2 regions of the Kribbella endophytica genome follow, and region 1 is predicted to be linked to the other one. Evidence: riboswitches for the same ligand, from Rfam matches in the RefSeq annotation. Region 1 holds a riboswitch; the other holds the start of a gene.
What was found. A riboswitch is a leader RNA that binds a small molecule or an ion and turns the genes downstream of it on or off. The one in region 1 is predicted to bind S-adenosylmethionine.

Region 1 (9,156 bases):
CGCGCTCGACCCGACGTTCGGGCCGCAGCTGGAGTTCGTCAAGGCGGCCGACTTCCCGAACCAGCCGCCGAGCGGGGGCAACCAGTTCTTCGGGCACGTCGAGATCGACCCGCGCAGCGAGGTGTTCACGGTGTCGCTGCGGGACCTGTACGGCACGGTGCTCTGGCGCAAGGACCTCCCGCCGGCGGGCCATCGCTAGGGAAAACCGTCGGCTCTGCGGGCCGGTGCCTCGGTAGGTTGGAGCCCATGAGCGCCGAGTACCCGCAGAGCCGCCGCGACGACGTCGTCGACACCTTGCACGGCCGGGAGATCGCCGATCCGTACCGCTGGCTGGAGGATCCGGACTCCGCCGAGACCAAGGAGTGGGTGACGCGGCAGAACGCGTTCACCGAGGCCGAGCTGTCGTCGTACGGCGAACGGCCGTGGTTCCAGCAGACGATGAGCAAGATCCTGGCGCGGCCGCGCGCGGGTGTCCCTGTGCGCAAGGCCGGCTGGTACTTCGTCGGTCGCAACGACGGCACCCAGGCCCAGGACGTCGTGTACGTCGCAGAGTCGCTCGACGAGCTGCTCGCCGGCGGTCGTGTGCTGATCGACCCGAACACGCTGTCCGACGACGGCACCGACTCGCTCGGCACCTTCACGGTCAGCCCGGACGGCAAGTACTTCGCGTACGGCATCAACGAGAGCGGGAGCGACTGGATCACGTTCCGGCTGCTCGACATCGCCACCGGCTCGCCGGTCGACGACGTGGTCGGCGAGGCCAAGTTCAGCGAGGCGACCTGGCTGCCGGACTCCTCGGCGTACCTGTACGTGCACTACCCGTCGGGCGGACGCAGCGAGGGGACCGAGACGCGTGCACTCGGCGCCGGCGAGCTCAAGCTGCACCGGGTCGGCACGCCGCAGAGCGAGGACGAGCTGGTCCTGCGGCTGCCGAACGAGCGGCTCTACTTCGACGTCGACGTGACCGAGGACGACCGGTACGTCGTACTGCACATCTTCGAGGGCACCGACCCGCGGACCCGGCTGTGGCTCTACCCGCTGGTGGACGGCGGTCTCGGTGAGCCGGTGAAAGTGATCGACGAGTTCGCCTACGAGGCGTTGTTCGTGCGGATGTCCGGCGACCGGCTGATCCTGCGGACCGATCGGGACGCGCCGCGTGGGCGGGTGGTCTCGAGCGACTTGTCCGGATCGTTCGAGGACGTGATTCCGGAGAGTGCGGCGACGCTGATCGAGGTGCGGGGGACCGCGGCCGGGCTGGTCACGGTGTCGCTGGTGGACGCGCAGCCGGTGGTCACGCTGTACGACGTCTCAGGCGGCAACGCGCGGGTCGTCGAGGTCGGTGCTGGTGGACTGGTCGGGCTGAATGCTTCGGTGAAGTCTGACGAGGTGTTCGTCGGCTTCTCCACCTCTGTCGAGCCGACTGTTGCCTACGTGGTGGTCGACGGGGCTGTGCGAGCACTGCCCGAGCTGGTGCCGGCGGGTGCGTCGTACACGCCGCCCTCTGTTGTGGTTGAGCGGCGGGTTGAGCCCAGCCGTTCGGTGCCTTACTACGTGATCAGTCGCAGCGACCTGGCTCTGGACGTGCCGCGGCCGACGCTGCAGTGGGGGTACGGCGGCTTCCGCATCCCGGTGTTTCCCGATTACCGGCCGGGCTGGGCGGCCTGGCTGGCTGCTGGGGGAGTGCTGGTCGTCACCAACCTGCGGGGCGGTGGTGAGTTCGGCAGCGAGTGGCACGAGGCAGGGCGGCTGGCGAACAAGCAGAACGTGTTCGACGACTTCATCGCGGTCGCTGAGCACTTGGTGGCTGATGGGGTGACCACACCGGCGCAGCTGGCGATGCACGGCCGCAGCAACGGCGGCCTGCTGGTCGGAGCGGTGATGGCGCAGCGGCCGGACCTCTTCGCCGTCGCACTGCCTGGCGTCGGCGTACTGGACATGCTGCGCTTCCATCTGTTCACAGTGGGAGCGGGCTGGGGGTCGGACTACGGTCTGCCCGACGACCCGGCCCAGTTCGAGGACCTGCTGGCCTACTCACCACTGCACAACCTGCACGACGGTACGGCGTACCCGGCCACGCTCGTGGTCACCGGTGACCACGACGACCGGGTGGTGCCGCTGCACAGCCACAAGTTCATCGCCGCGCTGCAGCACGCGCAGGCGGGGGACGCTCCGGTGCTGAGCAGGATCGAGGTCGACACCGGCCACGGATTCGGGAAACCCGCTGCCATGGTCGCCTCGGAGTGGGCCGACCTGCTGGCGTTCGCCGCTCACCACACAGGTCTTTCACCGGAGTAGAGCTGACTCCCCGAGCGGTGGGGAGGTCGTTTCAGCGCGTCGGTCAGTGGCGGGGGTTCACCAGATCTGGGGAGCCACGAGGTCGCGCGGGTCGTCGGCCGGCTGGCAGCCGTGCGCGGACTCCTCGTAGTCCCGGGTCAGGCCCTTGGTCGCCAGCGTGCGAACCGCGGTGACCAGGCGGTCCACGTGCTCGCGGCTCGTGCCGAGGCCGAGGCTCGCGCGGACCGCCGTGGCGTGCTCGGGGGAGTCCTGCAGCAGGTGGCCGACCAGCGGGTGCGCACAGAACTTGCCGTCGCGGACGCCGATGCCGTACTCGGCCGACAGCGCCGCGGACACCAGCGTCGAGCTGATGCCCTCGATGGTGAAGCAGACGGTGCCGACCCGGTCGGCGTCGGCGCCGAACACGTCGTACGTCGTGACGCCGGCGATCTGGGCCAGGCCGGTGCGGAGCCGGGCGAGCAGGCTGCGCTCGTGCTGCTCGATCGCCTCGCGGTGCTGGCTGATCGCGGCGCACGCGGCGGCCAGGGCGATCGCGCCGATGACGTTCGGCGAGCCGCCCTCGTGGCGGGACGGGCCCTCGTTCCAGACCGTCGCGTCGGCGGTGACGGAGGCGGTCGCGCCGCCGCCGTACAGGTAGGGGTCGGCCGCGTTGAGCCAGTCGGCCCGGCCGATCAGCGCGCCGGCACCGTACGGGGCGTAGAGCTTGTGACCCGACAGGCCGACCCAGTCGACGTCCAGCTCGGCGATGTCGACCTCGCGGTGCGGAGCGAGCTGGGCGGCGTCCAGGCAGATGCGGGCGCCGTGGGCCCGGGCGACAGCGGCCAGCTCGGCGATCGGGAAGATCTCGCCGGTCACGTTGCTCGCACCGGTCACGACGACCAGCCGCGGGCCCTCCGGCGCTTGGCGCAGTGCGTCGGCGACAGCGGTGACGGCACCGGCAGTGGTGGACGGAGCCGCGAGCCGGACGGTCCGCTCGGCCGGCCAGGGCAGGAGGGCCGCGTGGTGCTCGGACTCGAAGACGATCACGGTCGCGTCGGCGGGCAGTGCCTTGGCGAGCAGGTTGAGCGCGTCGGTGGTCTGCCGGGTGAAGATCACCTGGTCGTCCTCGCGGGCACCGACGAACGAGTGCACCTCGGCGCGGGCCCGCTCGTACCACTGGGTGGTGATCCGGGAGGCGTAGCCGTTGCCGCGGTGCACCGACGCGTACGACGGCAGCGCCGCCTCGACCGCACGGCGTACCGACTCCAGACACGGCGCGCTGGCGCCGTGGTCGAAGTTGGCGTAGTCGGTGACCCGGCCGTCGGCCAGCGGGACCAGAAGGTCGGCGCCGACGGTGGCGGGGATGCTGCCGGTGGTGAGCCGGGTGACGGCCTGACGCGTCGCCGTGGCGTTGGCCGGCTCGAGGATGGAGAGGATCGACATGCTGCTGCTCCCGGTGGTCCGCACTTGCCGAACGGGGTGTCCGCACGGCCTGGTCCTCACCCGGGGCACCCCACCGCGGTGGAGGGTTGCCGTCCAGCTAGCCGGGGCTTGTCGCTGGCTCTCATGACCTGCCCAAGACGATAAGCAACGGACCGGTGGATGCGCTAGCAGCTATCTCGCTTTCTGAGATTTCCCGCCACATCGTGAGATGGGCTTATTGGGATGCGGTCCGGGCGGGCGATCGGAGAGGATGCGCGGATGACTTGGACCGCCCCTGCCGTCGAACGGCCGACCGGATCGCTCGTGGCTCCTGAGCGCGAGCTGCTGGCCGGCTACCTGGACTTCTACCGACACACCCTGCTCTACAAGTGCGCGGGCCTGAGTCCTGAGCAGCTCGCCCGGCGCAGCGCTCCGCCGTCGACGCTGTCGCTGCTGGGCCTGATCAGGCATGCGCGGAAGGTCGAGCGGATCTGGTTCCGGATCCACTTCGCCGACGTACCGGCCGAGCCGGTCTTCGATCCGGCGCTCGGCAAGGACGCGGACTTCGAGCAGATCGACGCGGCCGAGGCGCAGGCGTCGTACGAGGCTCTGGTCGAGGAGTGGAAGCTCTCCGACGAGGCGGCCGCGGGGCGGTCGCTGGACGATCGGTTCACGTTCTCGGGCGAGGAATCGTCGCTGCGGATGATCTACATCCATCTGATCGGGGAGTACGCGCGGCACTGCGGGCATGCCGACCTGCTGCGCGAGCATCTGGATGGTGTGACCGGGGCTTGATCGGTCGGCCCCGACGGTTGCTTTGAGCCCCTAAGCGCCTACGCTGCGGCCGTGCCTTTCCCGCTGGCCCACCCGGCCGCCGTCCTCCCGCTGCTGCGGCACCCGTTCGTGCCGGCGGCGCTGGTGGCCGGCGCGCTCGCGCCCGACCTGCTCTACATCGGGCCGCTCTACACGTTCGCGACCCGCTACATCCACGGGAACTTCACGCTGACCCTCACGCACGAGTTCACCTCGGCGTTCTGGCTGGACCCGCTGCTGGCGCTGCTCGCTCTGCTGGTCTACCAGCTGATCCTCCGGCGTCCGCTGATCGCGCTGGCTCCGCCGTCGCTGGCCGGTCGGCTCGCTGCTCCTCAGCGGCTGAGTGTGCTCTGGACTGTCGTCTCGGTGTTCGTCGGCGGCCTGACCCACGTGGTGTGGGACTCCTTCACCCACGGCGACGGCTACTTCGTCCAGCACTGGTCGTTCCTCAGTACGTCGATCACACCGACCTGGGACGTCAACCGAGTCCTCCAGTACGTCAGCAGCATCGGCGGCGTACTAGCTGTCGCCATCTACCTGGTGATCTGGTGGCGCCGCACCACCGCTCGGCCGGTCGGGAACGGCCTCGCGCCTGCTGCCCGGTACGGCGTACTGGCTGCTGCCTGCGTCCTGGCGCTCGCCTTCGCCGTCGTCGCCGTACGCCGTGCTTCTGCTGACTCGGACGACGCTCTGGTCGGCGAGGCCGTCGTACGGTTCACACTCACCGGCCTGGCTTCCGGTGCCGTCGCGGCCCTGGTCCTCTACGTGCTGGTCTGGCAGGCGCTCCGGCTTCGCCGTACCTGATCAGATCCGGGCGCCGAGCAGCTGCACGTTGTTCCGGCCGTAGCGGTCTCTGGGCAGTGCTACCTCGCACTTCCCGGTCCCGATGCTGCACCGGATGATGCCGACCGGAGTGTCCTCCCCGGTATCGACCACCATCAGCAGGTGGTCGTCGTCCTCGGCCACCGCCATCACGAACTGGACGCCCACCCACTGCCGCCGTACGTGGCCAGAGTTCGCGTCCAGCGCCGCGGTGAACTCCTCGGCCCCGCTGCCACGAAAGTCCTCGCTCGCCACAACGGTCCGGTCGTCAGGCGTGAACCCGTCCAGCGAGTAGTCACAGGTCCGGAACCGCCGCTTGCCGGTCTCGAGCTCGGTGACCGCGCTGCAGAAGGTCTGGGCCGCACCGCTGATGAAGTCGGCCGCTGCGGTGCCTGCCGTGTTGAGCCCCTCGAGCCCGTGGACGGTCTTGATCGCCGTCACCTTCCCGGACTTGGAGTCCCACCGGTAGTACGTCTCCGGCGCCGGGTATCCCTTGCCCTCGGCACTGAAGTAGACGAGATCACCGCGTACGGCGAGCACCTGCGTGCGCCCGTACTCCGGCCGCTTCAACGACCGCTGGACCAGCTCGGAGTCCCGCGAGTCGACCCAGTAGATCGCGCTCTGGCCGGCCACGGCGTACGCGGCGAGGTCCTCCTCGGCCGACGCCACCAGGCTGCTCACATTGGCGACCCGACCGGGACTGAACGCCTCGGAGTACGGCTCGACCCGCCGGAGCTCGGTCGTCACGTCGCCGGTCTCGAGGATCGCGAGCAGACCGCCGCCGAAGCGCACGACCTGCTGGATCGGCTCCTTGCCTGGCACAGTCGCGACCGGGCCGGTGCCGCCGCGTACGACGCGGTCGACCAGAAAAGCCATCTGCGGCAGCTGGCCAAGGGGGAGCTTGGCGAGGTCGACCTTCACGTCGGTGGGCGTCGACGCTGAGGCCGACGGCGTCCCGCTGAGCGGACCGGCGGCACTGACACTGTCGTGCGGAACCCTCCGGACCGCCAGCGTGGCACCCGCGGTCACCGCCGCCACCGTCAGTCCGGCCACCAGCATGATCAGCCGAACTCGTACGTTCTTCACCTCGGTACGCCCACCTTCGTCTCGACCCCCGCCAGGTCGGATGCCCGCCACGCCCATTTGGTTCGCCCGCGACCAGCTTTTGCCTGCGAACCGCCCCGCCGAACGACGCTACACGGACGGCCTTCCGCCCTGCCTGACCCTGCTGGGGTGAGCCTTCGGCCTCGGCCCTCTCTCCCTCCGCCTCCGCCTCCGCCTCCGCCTCCGCCCTCCGCCTCCGCCCTCCGCCCCCGCCTCCGGACCGCGGCCCCCGGCCCTCGCCTCCTGGCCCCCGGCTCCGGCTCCAGCCTCCCGGCTCCGGCCCCGCCCCCGGCCTCCACCCTCCTCCCTCCTCCCTCCTCCCTCCTCCCTCTCTTCCTCATTTCTTCCTGCTTCCCTCCTCCCCACCGGTGGGAGAGCTGCGCTGTGACGCGACGGATGGGGCAGCGTGACCGGCGTGTGACACGTGTGACTCGAGTGGTCCTCGGGGTAGCCTGCTAGACATGGCGACCCGCACGTCTTCCCCGGCGCGGGCGCAGAAGTCGGCAGCCAAGCGCCCGAGTACGGCGCGTTCGGCAGCCGGTGGACGCTCCCGTCCGTCAGGCGCCCAGAAGCGTGGGCAGAGCGCGAAGCGCGGTGGTAGCACCGCCGCGCGGACCAGCACGCCCAAATCCGGCGGGGGAGCAGGCCCGTTCGCGGCCGCGATGATCGCCATCGGCCGCGGGCTGGTGAAGCTGTGGCTCGGCTTCGCCCACCTGCTCGGCAGCATCGTGCGCGGCGTCGGCAACGGCGCCCGCGACCTCGATCCCGCGCACCGCCGCGACGGCGCCGGCCTCGGCCTGATCGGGCTGGCCGTGATCGTCGCGGCCGCGATCTGGTGGACCCTGCCCGGCGCGGTCGGCAACGCGATCCGCACGGTCGTCAGCGGCAGCGTCGGCATGCTCGGCTGGGCCGTGCCGCTGATGCTCCTGTTCATCGCGCTGCGCACCCTGCGTCACCCGGACCGCAACGGCCCGGCGGGACGCCAGGTGATCGGCTGGACGGCGATCTCACTCGGCATCCTCGGCCTGGTCCACATCGCCCACGGCATCCCGCGCCCGAGCCAGGACGGCGACATGCCGCTCCAAGAGGCCGGCGGTGCGATCGGATACGTCGTCTCGTCGCTGCTGTCCGACCTGCTGACGTCGTACGTCGCCTCACCGCTGCTGGTGCTGCTGTCGGTCTTCGGCGCGCTGGTCGTCACCGGGACGCCGATCTACGCCATCCCGCTCCGCGTCCGCGCTGCGTTCGACGTACTGCTCGGCAGGACCGAGATCCCCGCCGACGCGCCGTCCGCGCAGCCGAGCACCGACGACACCGTCCGGCTGACCCGCAAGGAGCGCAGGTCGAAGGCCGCGCTCGACGACGGCGACCCGACGATCAAGCCGTACGACTCGCCGGTGCTGGAGGGTCGCGAGCTCTCCAAGCGCGGCCGCAAGGCCAAGCCGCCGGTCGAGGAGGACGACCCGTACGACGTCGACGGCGACGCCGCGGACCCGATCGCCGCCTCGGCCGCCGCGGCTGCCGCCCCGGCGAAGTCGGGCAAGGGCGACTCCGCGCCCGAACCGCCGCCGCACACACCGCTGCCGCAACGCGTCGAGCAGCTCAGCCTGTCCGGCGACATCACCTACACGTTGCCCGACGGCAACATGCTGAAGCCGGGTTCGGTGCACAAGGCCCGGACCAAGGCGTCCGACGCGGTGGTCGACCGGCTGACCGAGGTGTTCGACCAGTTCGGCATCGACGCCCAGGTCACCGGGTACACCCGCGGCCCGACCGTCACCCGGTACGAGGTCGAGCTCGGCTCCGCGGTGAAGGTCGAGAAGGTCACCGCGCTGTCGAAGAACATCGCGTACGCCGTGGCCTCGGCCGACGTACGGATCCTGTCCCCGATCCCCGGCAAGTCCGCGATCGGTATCGAGATCCCGAACACCGACAAGGAGATCGTCAGCCTCGGCGACGTGATCCGCTCGGCGAACGCGCGCAACGACCACCACCCGATGGTGGCCGGCCTGGGCAAGGACGTCGAGGGCGGCTTCGTGGTCGCGAACATGGCGAAGATGCCGCACCTGCTGGTCGCGGGTGCGACCGGTTCGGGCAAGTCGGTGTTCGTGAACTCGCTGATCACCTCGGTCCTGATGCGGTCCACGCCCGACGAGGTACGGATGATCCTGGTCGACCCCAAACGGGTCGAGCTGAACAGCTACGAGGGCATCCCGCACCTGATCACGCCGATCATCACCAACGCCAAGAAGGCGGCCGAGGCGCTGCAGTGGGTCGTCCGCGAGATGGACATGCGGTACGACGACCTCGCGGCCTTCGGCTACCGGCACGTCGACGACTTCAACAAGGCCGTCCGCGCCGGCAAGGTGAAGCCGCCGCCGGGCAGCGAGCGCGTCCTCACGCCGTACCCGTACCTGCTGGTGATCGTCGACGAGCTCGCCGACCTGATGATGGTCGCCCCGCGCGACGTCGAGGACTCGATCGTCCGGATCACCCAGCTGGCCCGTGCGGCCGGTATCCACCTGGTGCTCGCCACCCAGCGGCCGTCGGTGGACGTCGTGACCGGTCTGATCAAGGCCAACGTTCCGTCCCGGCTGGCGTTCGCGACCTCGTCGCTGGCCGACAGCCGGGTCATCCTGGACCAGCCCGGCGCGGAGAAGCTGGTCGGCCAGGGTGACGGTCTGTTCCTGCCGATGGGCGCGAGCAAGCCGATGCGTATCC
Region 2 (9,156 bases), on a different contig from region 1:
GGTCAGCCGCGTGCCTCGCAGCCACCTGCACCAGACGACAAGCACCCCACCGGCTGAGCACGGCGGTCATGCGGCCGAGGACGCGGCCTGTGGCTGAGGCCGCGTCGGCCGGTAGGAGTTGGGTGTGCTGGCTAGGCAACAGGTGCACGCGAGTGACGCCGGGTGGGCGCGGAGCCGGGTGCGGTGGTCGGCGAGGTGGGGTGGTCGCCGGGTGGTGGTGCTGCGTGGGGTGGTCGCCGGGTGGGGGTGGACCGCGCGCGGGAGGCCAGCCGGTGGGGTTGTGACTGGAAGGGGGGTCTGCGTGGGGATGGGGGAAGCCCGCGGCGCCCGCCCAGAGTGTCGTGGGCCACCCGGTGTGGGGCGGATCGGGCGGCGGGCAGGTGTCGCGGGTCACCCGGAGTGGGGCGGGTCGGGGGGCTGTGGGTGGGCACTAGGTTCCCATCATGCGGATTGACGGGGACGGGCTTTATCTGGTGGCGGGGTTGGCGCTGCTGGTGGGGGCTGTGTTGCCTCGGTTGTTGCGGCGGTACGCCGTGTCGGCGCCGATCGCGTTTCTCGGGGCGGGGTTGTTGCTGGGGTTTGTGGTGGATCGGGGGAAGTTGAGCCCGATCGCCGAGCCTGGGTTGACCGAGCATCTGGCGGAACTGACGATCCTGGTCGCGCTGATGGGGGTCGGGCTGGCGATTGATCGGCCGATCGGGTGGCGGCGGTGGAAGGTCACCTGGCGGCTGCTGTTCGTGGCGATGCCGGCTTGTGTTGCCGCGGTCGCGGGGTTGGGGTGGTTGCTGGGGTTGGCGCCGGCGGTTGCGCTGCTGGTGGGGGCTGTGTTGGCGCCGACCGATCCGGTGCTGGCGTCCGACGTACAGGTGCAAGGCCCTACGACGGGTGAAGGGGCCGAGCCGGAGGAGGACGACGAGGTTCGGTTTGCGCTGACCTCCGAGGCCGGGTTGAACGACGGGCTGGCGTTTCCCCTGGTCTACTTGGCGATCTTCGCCGCGACCAAAGGCGCGCTCGGCGACTGGGCGCTGGAGTGGGTGGCCTGGGATCTCATCGGCAAGACGGTGATCGGCGTCGCGATCGGTGTCGGTGCGGGCTGGTTGCTGGGGCGGATGGCGTTCTCAGCGCCGTCGCCGAGCTTCCGGCTGGCGGACTCCCGCGAACCCGTGCTCGCCCTGGCGATGACGCTCGGCGTCTACGGCCTCGCGGAAGTGCTGCACGGCTATGGGTTTCTCGCCGTCTTCGTCGCCGCGCTGACCCTGCGTGCGGAGGAACGCGGGCACGACTTCCACGAGGACCTGCACGGGTTCCTCGAGCAGCTCGAACACATCCTGACCTGGGGAATCCTGATGCTGCTCGGCGTCGCCGTGACGGGCGGGCTGCTGAAGCCTCTCGACCTGACCGGCATCGCGCTCGGCGGTCTGCTGATTCTCGTCATCCGCCCGCTGACCGCCTGGCTCAGCCTCCACAAGACCCCGATGCGCCGCTCCGAGCGCTGGGTCGCCGCGTCGTTCGGCGTCCGCGGCGTGGGCTCGATCTTCTACCTCGCGTACGCCGGGTCGGACTTTGCCGACGACCTGCCCTGGCTGTGGGCGACAGTCGGGTTCACCGTCGTGCTCAGCGTGGTTGTACACGGCATCGCGGCGACCCCGCTGATGCGAATGCTCGAACGCCGCCGCGAGGCCTGAGCCCGACGTGCAGCACCGGCCAACCTCCGGGCCGACGGCGGCGACACGCGTGGCCGGCGAAGTTGGTCAGTGGTGCACGTCGGGGACGACGAGTCTGCACCGCGACGCTTGGCCGCGGTCCCGCGGCACTCGCCCGCGCACCCGCGGAGCCGGCCCGTACGCCGGTGCCGGGCGGTTGCGCGTCCGAGCAGGCGGTTCAACCCCGTGCCGGACGGCCGACGCGGCGTTGATCCCAGCAACGAAATCCTTCAGCTTCTCGAACATGACTCCATCCTCCGAGCCTCGGCGCCGCCGCAGAAGTGGCGTAGAAGACGCCGACCGCTAAGATTTAGACATGCCGCAACGAACCGTCTCCGTGCTCGCGTACGACGAGATGACCGCGTTCGAGACCAGCATCGTGATCGAGGTGTTCGGCCTGACGTGGCCCGACATCGACGAGCCCTGGTACGACCTGAAGATCTGCACCGAGACCCCCGACCCGGTCCGCGTGATCGGTGGCGCGACGCTCTCCACGCCGTACGGGCTGGACGAGTTCGCCGCCGCCGACACCGTCGTCGTGCCGAGCGTCAAAGACCCGACCGAGGTCATCTCCCCCCAGCTCATCGAGGCTCTGCAACGCGCACACCAGAGCGGTGCCCGGATCGTCTCGATCTGCTCCGGCGCCTTCGCCCTGGCCGCCGCCGGACTTCTCGACGGCCGCCGCGCGACCACGCACTGGCGGTACGCCGGCCAACTGCGCGAGCGCTACCCGGCGATCCTCGTCGACCCCGAGCCGCTCTACACCGACGAAGGCGACGTCCTCACCAGCGCCGGCTGTGCCGCCGGTCTCGACCTCGCGCTGCATCTCGTCCGCAAGGACCTCGGCGCCGCCGTCGCGAACGCGGTCGCTCGCCGCCTGGTGATCCAGCCCTACCGATCAGGCGGGCAGGCGCAGTACATCGAGTCCCCGATGCCACCCGACCCCGTCGACGCGCCGGTCGCGCGCAGCCTCGGCTGGGCGCTCGAGCACCTGGCTGAGCCGATCGGCGTACCAGATCTCGCGCGCGAGGCCGGGCTGTCGCCGCGGACCTACCTGCGGCACTTCACCCGCGAGACCGGTACGACGCCGGCCAAGTGGCTGATCGCCCAGCGGATCCAGGCCGCGCTCGCGATGCTGGAGACCGGGGACGCGCCGGTCGAGGAGATCGCGCTGGCGGCCGGGTTCGCGACGCCGGTGACGTTCCGGCACCACTTCGCCAGGAGTGTGAAGACGTCGCCCTCGGCGTACCGGAAGACCTTCCGCGAGCGTCGTACGAACTGAGATCCGACGTCTCGAATAGTGGGATCACAGGACACAATATGGACCCGATTGGGTAACCTCGAACCTGCTCATCCAGAGGGACTGAGGGAAACGGCCCGTTGAAGTCCCGGCAACCCTCCCCGTGGAGGCCCCGTCCTGGGGTGCTCGCGGCGGACCGGTGCCAAATCCGTCCCACGCCGAGATCCGGCGCCCGGGGAAGATGAGGAGGAACCTCTCCATGAGCCAGACCGCCACCACCCCGCACACGATCCGTGAAGGGGCCTTCGGCAACGGTACGCACCTCAGCTGCCGTGCCTGCGGCGCGAAGTCCGAGCTCGGCCCGTTCTACGCGTGTATGGAGTGCTTCGGTCCGCTGGAGGTCGGGTACGAGTTCCCGACGATCACCCGCGAACAGATCGAGGCCGGCCCCAAGAACATCTGGCGCTACCAGCCGCTGCTGCCCGTCCCCGTCGACGTGGCCAGCTACCCGAACACCGAGCCGGGCTACACCCGGCTGATCGACGCAGGGAACCTGGCCCGCGAGCTGGGACTGCGCAAGCTCTGGGTGAAGGACGACTCGGGCAACCCCACGCACTCCTTCAAGGACCGTGTGGTCGCGAGTGCCCTGAGCGCCACCCGTGAGCTGGGCATGAAGGTCTTCGCCTGCCCCTCCACCGGCAACCTGGCCAACGCCGTCGCCGCGGCCGCCGCTCGCGCCGGCATCCGCTCGGTCGTCTTCATCCCGAAGGACCTCGAGCGCCCCAAGATCATCACCACCGCCGTGTACGGCGGGACTCTGGTCGCCGTCGAGGGCAACTACGACGACGTGAACAAGCTCGCCTCCGAGATCGCCGGTGAGGAGGAGGGCTGGGCCTTCGTCAACGTCAACGTCCGGCCGTACTACTCCGAGGGCTCCAAGACGCTGGCGTTCGAGATCGCCGAGCAGCTCGGCTGGCGGATCCCGCAGCAGGTCGTGATCCCGGTCGCGTCCGGTTCGCAGCTCACCAAGATCGACAAGGGCTTCACCGAGCTCGGCAAGCTGGGCCTGGTCGACGCGACCGACTACAAGATCTACGGCGCGCAGGCGACCGGCTGCTCGCCGGTGGCGCAGGCGTTCCGCGACGGCCACGACGTGGTCAAGCCGGTCAAGCCGGACACCATCGCGAAGTCGCTGGCGATCGGCAACCCGGCCGACGGGCCGTACGTGCTCGACGTCGCCCGGCGTACCGGTGGTGTGATCGAGGACGTCAGCGACGAAGAGGTCGTCGAGGGCATCCAGTTGCTGGCCCGGACCGAGGGCATCTTCACCGAGACGGCGGGCGGGGTGACCGTCGCGACGCTGAAGAAGCTGATCGAGACCGGGCAGCTCGACCCCGAGGCCGAGACCGTGATCATCAACTCCGGCGACGGGCTGAAGACGCTCGACGCGGTGGCCGACCGGGTCGGCCCGAAGGTGACCATTCCCGCGTCGTACGACGCCTTCGTGAAGGCAGGTCTGCAGTGAGCGTCAGTGTCCGCGTCCCGACCATCCTGCGGCCCTACACCCAGGGCGCGTCCGAGGTCTCCGTCGAAGGCTCGACCCTGAGCGAGGTGCTGGAGTCGCTCGACTCGTCGTACCCGGGCATCAAGAGCCGGGTGCTGGACGACGCGGGCGAGCTGCGCCGCTTCGTCAACGTGTACGTCGACAACGACGACGTGCGCTTCTCCGAGGGTCTGCAGACGGCGATCAAGGACGGCGGGCAGGTCTCGATCATCCCAGCCGTTGCCGGCGGCTGCTGAACACTTCTTTCCGCTGAAGCACCCCTCGATCGGAGGGGTGCTTCGGTGTTTCTAGGCCGGTGGTCGGGCCTGGAACGCCTGCTTCACGTCGTCGCGGAACCCGCACGCGCGGTAGAACGCGTGCGTGGACTCACGCTTCGAGCCGGTCATCAGCATCACCTTGTAGCACCCGGCGTCCCAGGCGGCCTGCAGCGTGCCGGCCATGACCTGCTTGCCCAGCCCGGTCCCGCGCCGGCTCTTGTCGACGACCACGTTCTCGACCACGGCGTACGGCCTGCTGCCGCGCGTGAGGTTCGGGACAAGATTCAGGTACGTCGTCGCGACCACGTCGCCGTCCACCTCGAGCACCCACAACCGGAACGACTCCGAGGCGATGATCCGGTCGAACCCCGAACGGTCCGTCAAAAGCGGCTCGTCCGGATGCAGCTGCTGGTAGAGCCCGGCAATCGCCTCGAAGTCACCGGGACCGGCTGTTCGGAACATGAGGTGATCCTAGGGCCGGGTGGCGGTCAGGGGCGTTGTCGCTGAGGATGGCGGGATGCGAGCGATTGTGGTTGAGCGGTACGGCGTACTGCCTACGGTGCAAGAGGTTGCGGAGCCTGAGGTTGCTGCGGGTGGGGTGGTGCTGAAGGTCGAGTCGACCGGGTTGTGCCGCAGTGACTGGCACGGGTGGCAGGGGCACGACTCGGACATCGTGCTGCCGCATGTGCCGGGGCACGAGGTGGCGGGGACGATTGCCGCGGTGGGCGACGGGGTGCAGGGGTGGGCCGTCGGGGATCGGGTGACGACACCGTTCATCTGCGCGTGTGGGGAGTGTGAGCAGTGCTTGGAGGGGAACCACCAGGTCTGCCCCAACCAGCTGCAGCCCGGGTTCAACTACTGGGGATCGTTCGCGGAGTACGTCGCTCTGCCGTTCGCCGCGGTGAACCTGGTGCGGTTGCCGGACGGGATGTCGTTCGACACGGCGGCGGGGTTGGGGTGCCGGTTCGCGACCTCGTTCCGGGCGGTGCATCAGGTGGGGAAGGTGCAGGCGGGCGAGGACGTCGTGGTGTTCGGGTGCGGGGGTGTGGGCCTGTCGGCGGTGATGATCGCGGCGGCGCTCGGGGCCCGGGTGGTTGCCGTGGACACCAATCCTGGGGCGTTGGAGCTGGCGCGGAAGTACGGCGCTGCGGAGACCGTGGTCGCGGGGCCGAAGGCTGAGGAGGAGATCCGGGAGCTGACCGGCGGCGGCGCGAGGGTGACGATGGATGCGCTCGGGTCCAACGAGATCGTGCAGCAGGCGTTGCGGGTACTGCGGCCGCGGGGACGGCATCTGCAGGTCGGGCTGCTGCCGGACGGCGTACAGCTGGATGTGTCGCGGGTGATCGGGCAGGAGCTGCAGTGGCTGGGCAGCCACGGGATGGCGGCGCACACCTACCCGGAGATGCTGGAGCTGGTGGCGTCCGGCGTACTGAAGCCTGCTGATCTGGTGACGCGGACGATCACACTGGACGACGTACCGGCTGCTCTCGACGAGTTGTCGGCCGGTACGCCGGCGGGTGTGACGGTGATCCGGCCGTCAGGCGTCCTTGGGTAGACGGGCGAGCAGCGTCTCGAGCATCTGGCGTGTGGTCGCGAAGTAGCTGTTCTCGTGGTTGAGCGCACGATGGAACGCGGCGAGCTCGGCGCTGGTGATCGTGCTCGAGAACGTGCTGATCTCGGTGAGGTCGAGGCGGCGGTTGAACAGGTGCACGGTGTCGCGCCAGCGGTGCAGCAGGCCGACGAGCTCGGCGTCGCGGTGCAGGCCGAGGGCACCGGAGACGAGCGCGAGGTCGACCGCCGAGACGACGAGGCGGGGGTAGACCTGGCGGTGGCTCGGTGGGGTGGGTGAGAAGCGTTCGTCGGCGAGGAGGTTGGTGTTCTCCTGCAGTTCCTCGGCGACGGCGCGGAGGACCTCGCTGCGGCGTTCGGCGGCGGCGGTGAGGCGTTCGACGAAGATGCCGGTCAGGCCGGCGATCAGGGTGAGTGAGTTGACCGCCGGTTCCCAGCGGCTGTTGTCGGGCTTGAAGAACCAGATCACGCCGAGCACGAACGCGACGGCCAGGAGGCCGTAGCTGACGACCGAGACGACGGTACGGCGGTACGCCGCCCAGGTGGTCCGGTTGGTTGCCTCGGGCAACGCTTTGGTGAGTTTGCGCAGGCGCCCGAGGACGCGCAGGCGCGCGGTGGCGATGCGACGCTCGGGGGCGCTGATCCGCTTGTCACCCGCCGGTGCGTCAGGTGCGGTGCTCTTGTCGGTGGCCGGTACTTGAGGGCGGGAGGCTCCGCGCCCGCCCTCGCTTCGCTCGGCGCCGGGGCTTCCCGGCGTACCGGATGGGGTGCTCATCGCCAGATGTCGTCGGCCAGGGAGCTGGTGGTGGGGGCGGTGCCGGGGGCGAGCAGGATCAGGTCGAGGCCGAAGGGGCTCGGGCGGCGGGTGCGGCGGAAGCGGGAGCGGGCGTGCTCGACCGGGGTGAGCTCGCAGGCCGACGTGAGCTTCTTCAGGCGATCGGTGGAGAACTTGCGGGTGGTGTAGAGCAAGATCGTGTCGCCCTTGTCGAGCGGGACGGCCGTGTGGTCGGGCAGACCCATCACGATCTGGTCGGGGGTGTTGTTCTGCCAGACGATCTTCACCAGCAGCGCGTCGTCGTCCTCGACCTCGCCGCGGAAGTCGAGGTTGTCCAGCTCGATCCGCAGGTCGGTGTTGTACCGCAGCGCGCTGGTGACGAACTCCGCGAAGGCCCGCGTCTGGTGGTACTCCTCGGCGGCCTCCTTCGCCGTCTCCGCGTTCAGCACGTTCGTACTGGCGACCTCGAGCAGCAGCCGGTCCTGCGGACGCAGCACCTTGGTGAGCGTCTGCAGCAGTTCCAGGTCGCTCTCGAAGTTGGCCAGCGTGTTGCCGGTCAGCCCGTACAGCAACGGCTCGTCGCCGACGAGCTTGGCCAGCATCTGCCCGAGCTGCTCGACGTTGTCCGCGATCGAGAAGTCCAGCTGGACCGGCAGCACCTGCGCCATCGGGAAGCCCGCGCCGCGGACCGGTTCGAGCGTGCCCAGCCGGAGCATCTCCGAGCTCATGTCGACCGGGATGTAGAACATGTCCGGGTTGTACCGGTGCAGGTCGGCCACGATCGTGCGGTCCTTGACGCCGGTCCCGACACCGAGACTGACGAAGTGGAACCCGCCGTGGTCGACGTGCGGCCGGACCTGACGCCAGTGCCGCTGGAACGACTCGGCGCCGGCCTTCATCACCAGGTAGAACGGGTCGTTGGTCGCGTTCGCCCAGGCGATCGTCGGGCCGATACCCCAGTACGAGAAGCCGGACGTGATCTGCTTGCCATCCCCGGTGGTCGAGTACGGGCCGCGCAGGTCGCCGGTCAGCGTGGCCAGCTTGTCGGTCTGGTCCTCACCGACCAGCAGCAACGACCAGGAGAAGTCGTCGTCGACCAGCGCTTTCTCGAGCTTCCTGATCACGTGCACCGGCTCGCTCACCGCGGCAACCCCTCCCAAAGGCGTGGGCGCTCAGGTTATCGGTTGCCGCCGACCCCCGCAGTCCGGAAACCCGCTCCCGCGTCGCGGGAGCGGGCCGGTGTGCTCAGCTGCTCGGGATGATGCCCGGTCAGACCGGGGTGACCGTGTCGGCCTCGCGGCCCTTGGGGCCGTCGACGACCTCGAACTCGACCTGCTGGCCGTCCTCGAGGGTCTTGTACCCGTCGGAGACGATCCGGCTCCAGTGGACGAACACGTCGTCCTGTCCTTCGGCCGCCAGGAACCCGTAGCCCTTGTCGGCGTTGAACCACTTCACGGTGCCGCGCACCATTGGAAACTCCCGTGACCCTCAACGGGACCCGCTGCACTCGGGCCCCTCCGGTGCCCGTCAGCCGGAGTCCGGCCGTGCCGAGCGGTCCACCAGACTAGCCGAACCCCGTCCCGTACGCCGGACCGGTCTCGTGCCTCGCGCCCGCTCAGCCGCCGGACCGGTCCACCGTGAACCGTCAGCGCATCGCAGCAGCACCTTCTTCTGTGCGCGCGAGAATCCGCGCGGCAGCAGCGACGGCGAGCGCACCGGCGACCAGCAACGCGCTGCACCACAGAGGTGCTCGGTCGCCGGTCAGGGTGATGCCGATGCCGCCTGCAACCGGGCCCAGTACGGCGCCCACGTTGAGCGCCGCGGTGGCCAGGCCGCCGGCCAGTACGGGCGACTCCGCCCCGGCGTACAGGGCGAGGGAGATCAGCGACGATCCGACCGCGAACGACAGCAGGCCTTGCACGAAGACGAGCGCGACAGCGGCGGCGGTCAGGTGGGCTGACCAGGCGAACAGACACCAGCCCAGCAGGAGTGCTGCACCGGCAGCGGCCAGTACGCCGTGCGCCCGGCGGTCGGCGTACCGGCCGGCG

Region 2: linked by a shared signal. The riboswitch ahead of thrC (threonine synthase) and the one ahead of ACYVIO_RS23165 (aminotransferase class V-fold PLP-dependent enzyme) in region 1 are both predicted to bind S-adenosylmethionine.

What each region holds. Positions count from the first base shown of each region.
Region 1 is NZ_BAAGUR010000002.1:1,004,428-1,013,583, forward strand. Features, by position in the region: gene ACYVIO_RS23155 (alkaline phosphatase D family protein) at 1-199, shown strand, start outside; gene ACYVIO_RS23160 (prolyl oligopeptidase family serine peptidase) at 247-2,295, shown strand; gene ACYVIO_RS23165 (aminotransferase class V-fold PLP-dependent enzyme) at 2,353-3,717, opposite strand; SAM riboswitch class IV at 3,733-3,846, opposite strand; gene ACYVIO_RS23170 (DinB family protein) at 3,976-4,491, shown strand; gene ACYVIO_RS23175 (DUF4184 family protein) at 4,543-5,313, shown strand; gene ACYVIO_RS23180 (hypothetical protein) at 5,314-6,417, opposite strand; gene ACYVIO_RS23185 (FtsK/SpoIIIE family DNA translocase) at 6,897-9,156, shown strand, end outside.
Region 2 is NZ_BAAGUR010000001.1:2,694,238-2,703,393, forward strand. Features, by position in the region: gene ACYVIO_RS12875 (cation:proton antiporter) at 444-1,685, shown strand; gene ACYVIO_RS12880 (hypothetical protein) at 1,752-1,949, opposite strand; gene ACYVIO_RS12885 (helix-turn-helix domain-containing protein) at 2,020-2,985, shown strand; SAM riboswitch class I at 3,051-3,191, shown strand; gene thrC (threonine synthase) at 3,203-4,468, shown strand; gene ACYVIO_RS12895 (ubiquitin-like small modifier protein 1) at 4,465-4,743, shown strand; gene ACYVIO_RS12900 (GNAT family N-acetyltransferase) at 4,795-5,226, opposite strand; gene ACYVIO_RS12905 (zinc-binding dehydrogenase) at 5,282-6,319, shown strand; gene ACYVIO_RS12910 (hypothetical protein) at 6,302-7,108, opposite strand; gene ACYVIO_RS12915 (L-histidine N(alpha)-methyltransferase) at 7,105-8,250, opposite strand; gene ACYVIO_RS12920 (cold shock domain-containing protein) at 8,378-8,578, opposite strand; gene ACYVIO_RS12925 (Cmx/CmrA family chloramphenicol efflux MFS transporter) at 8,754-9,156, opposite strand, start outside.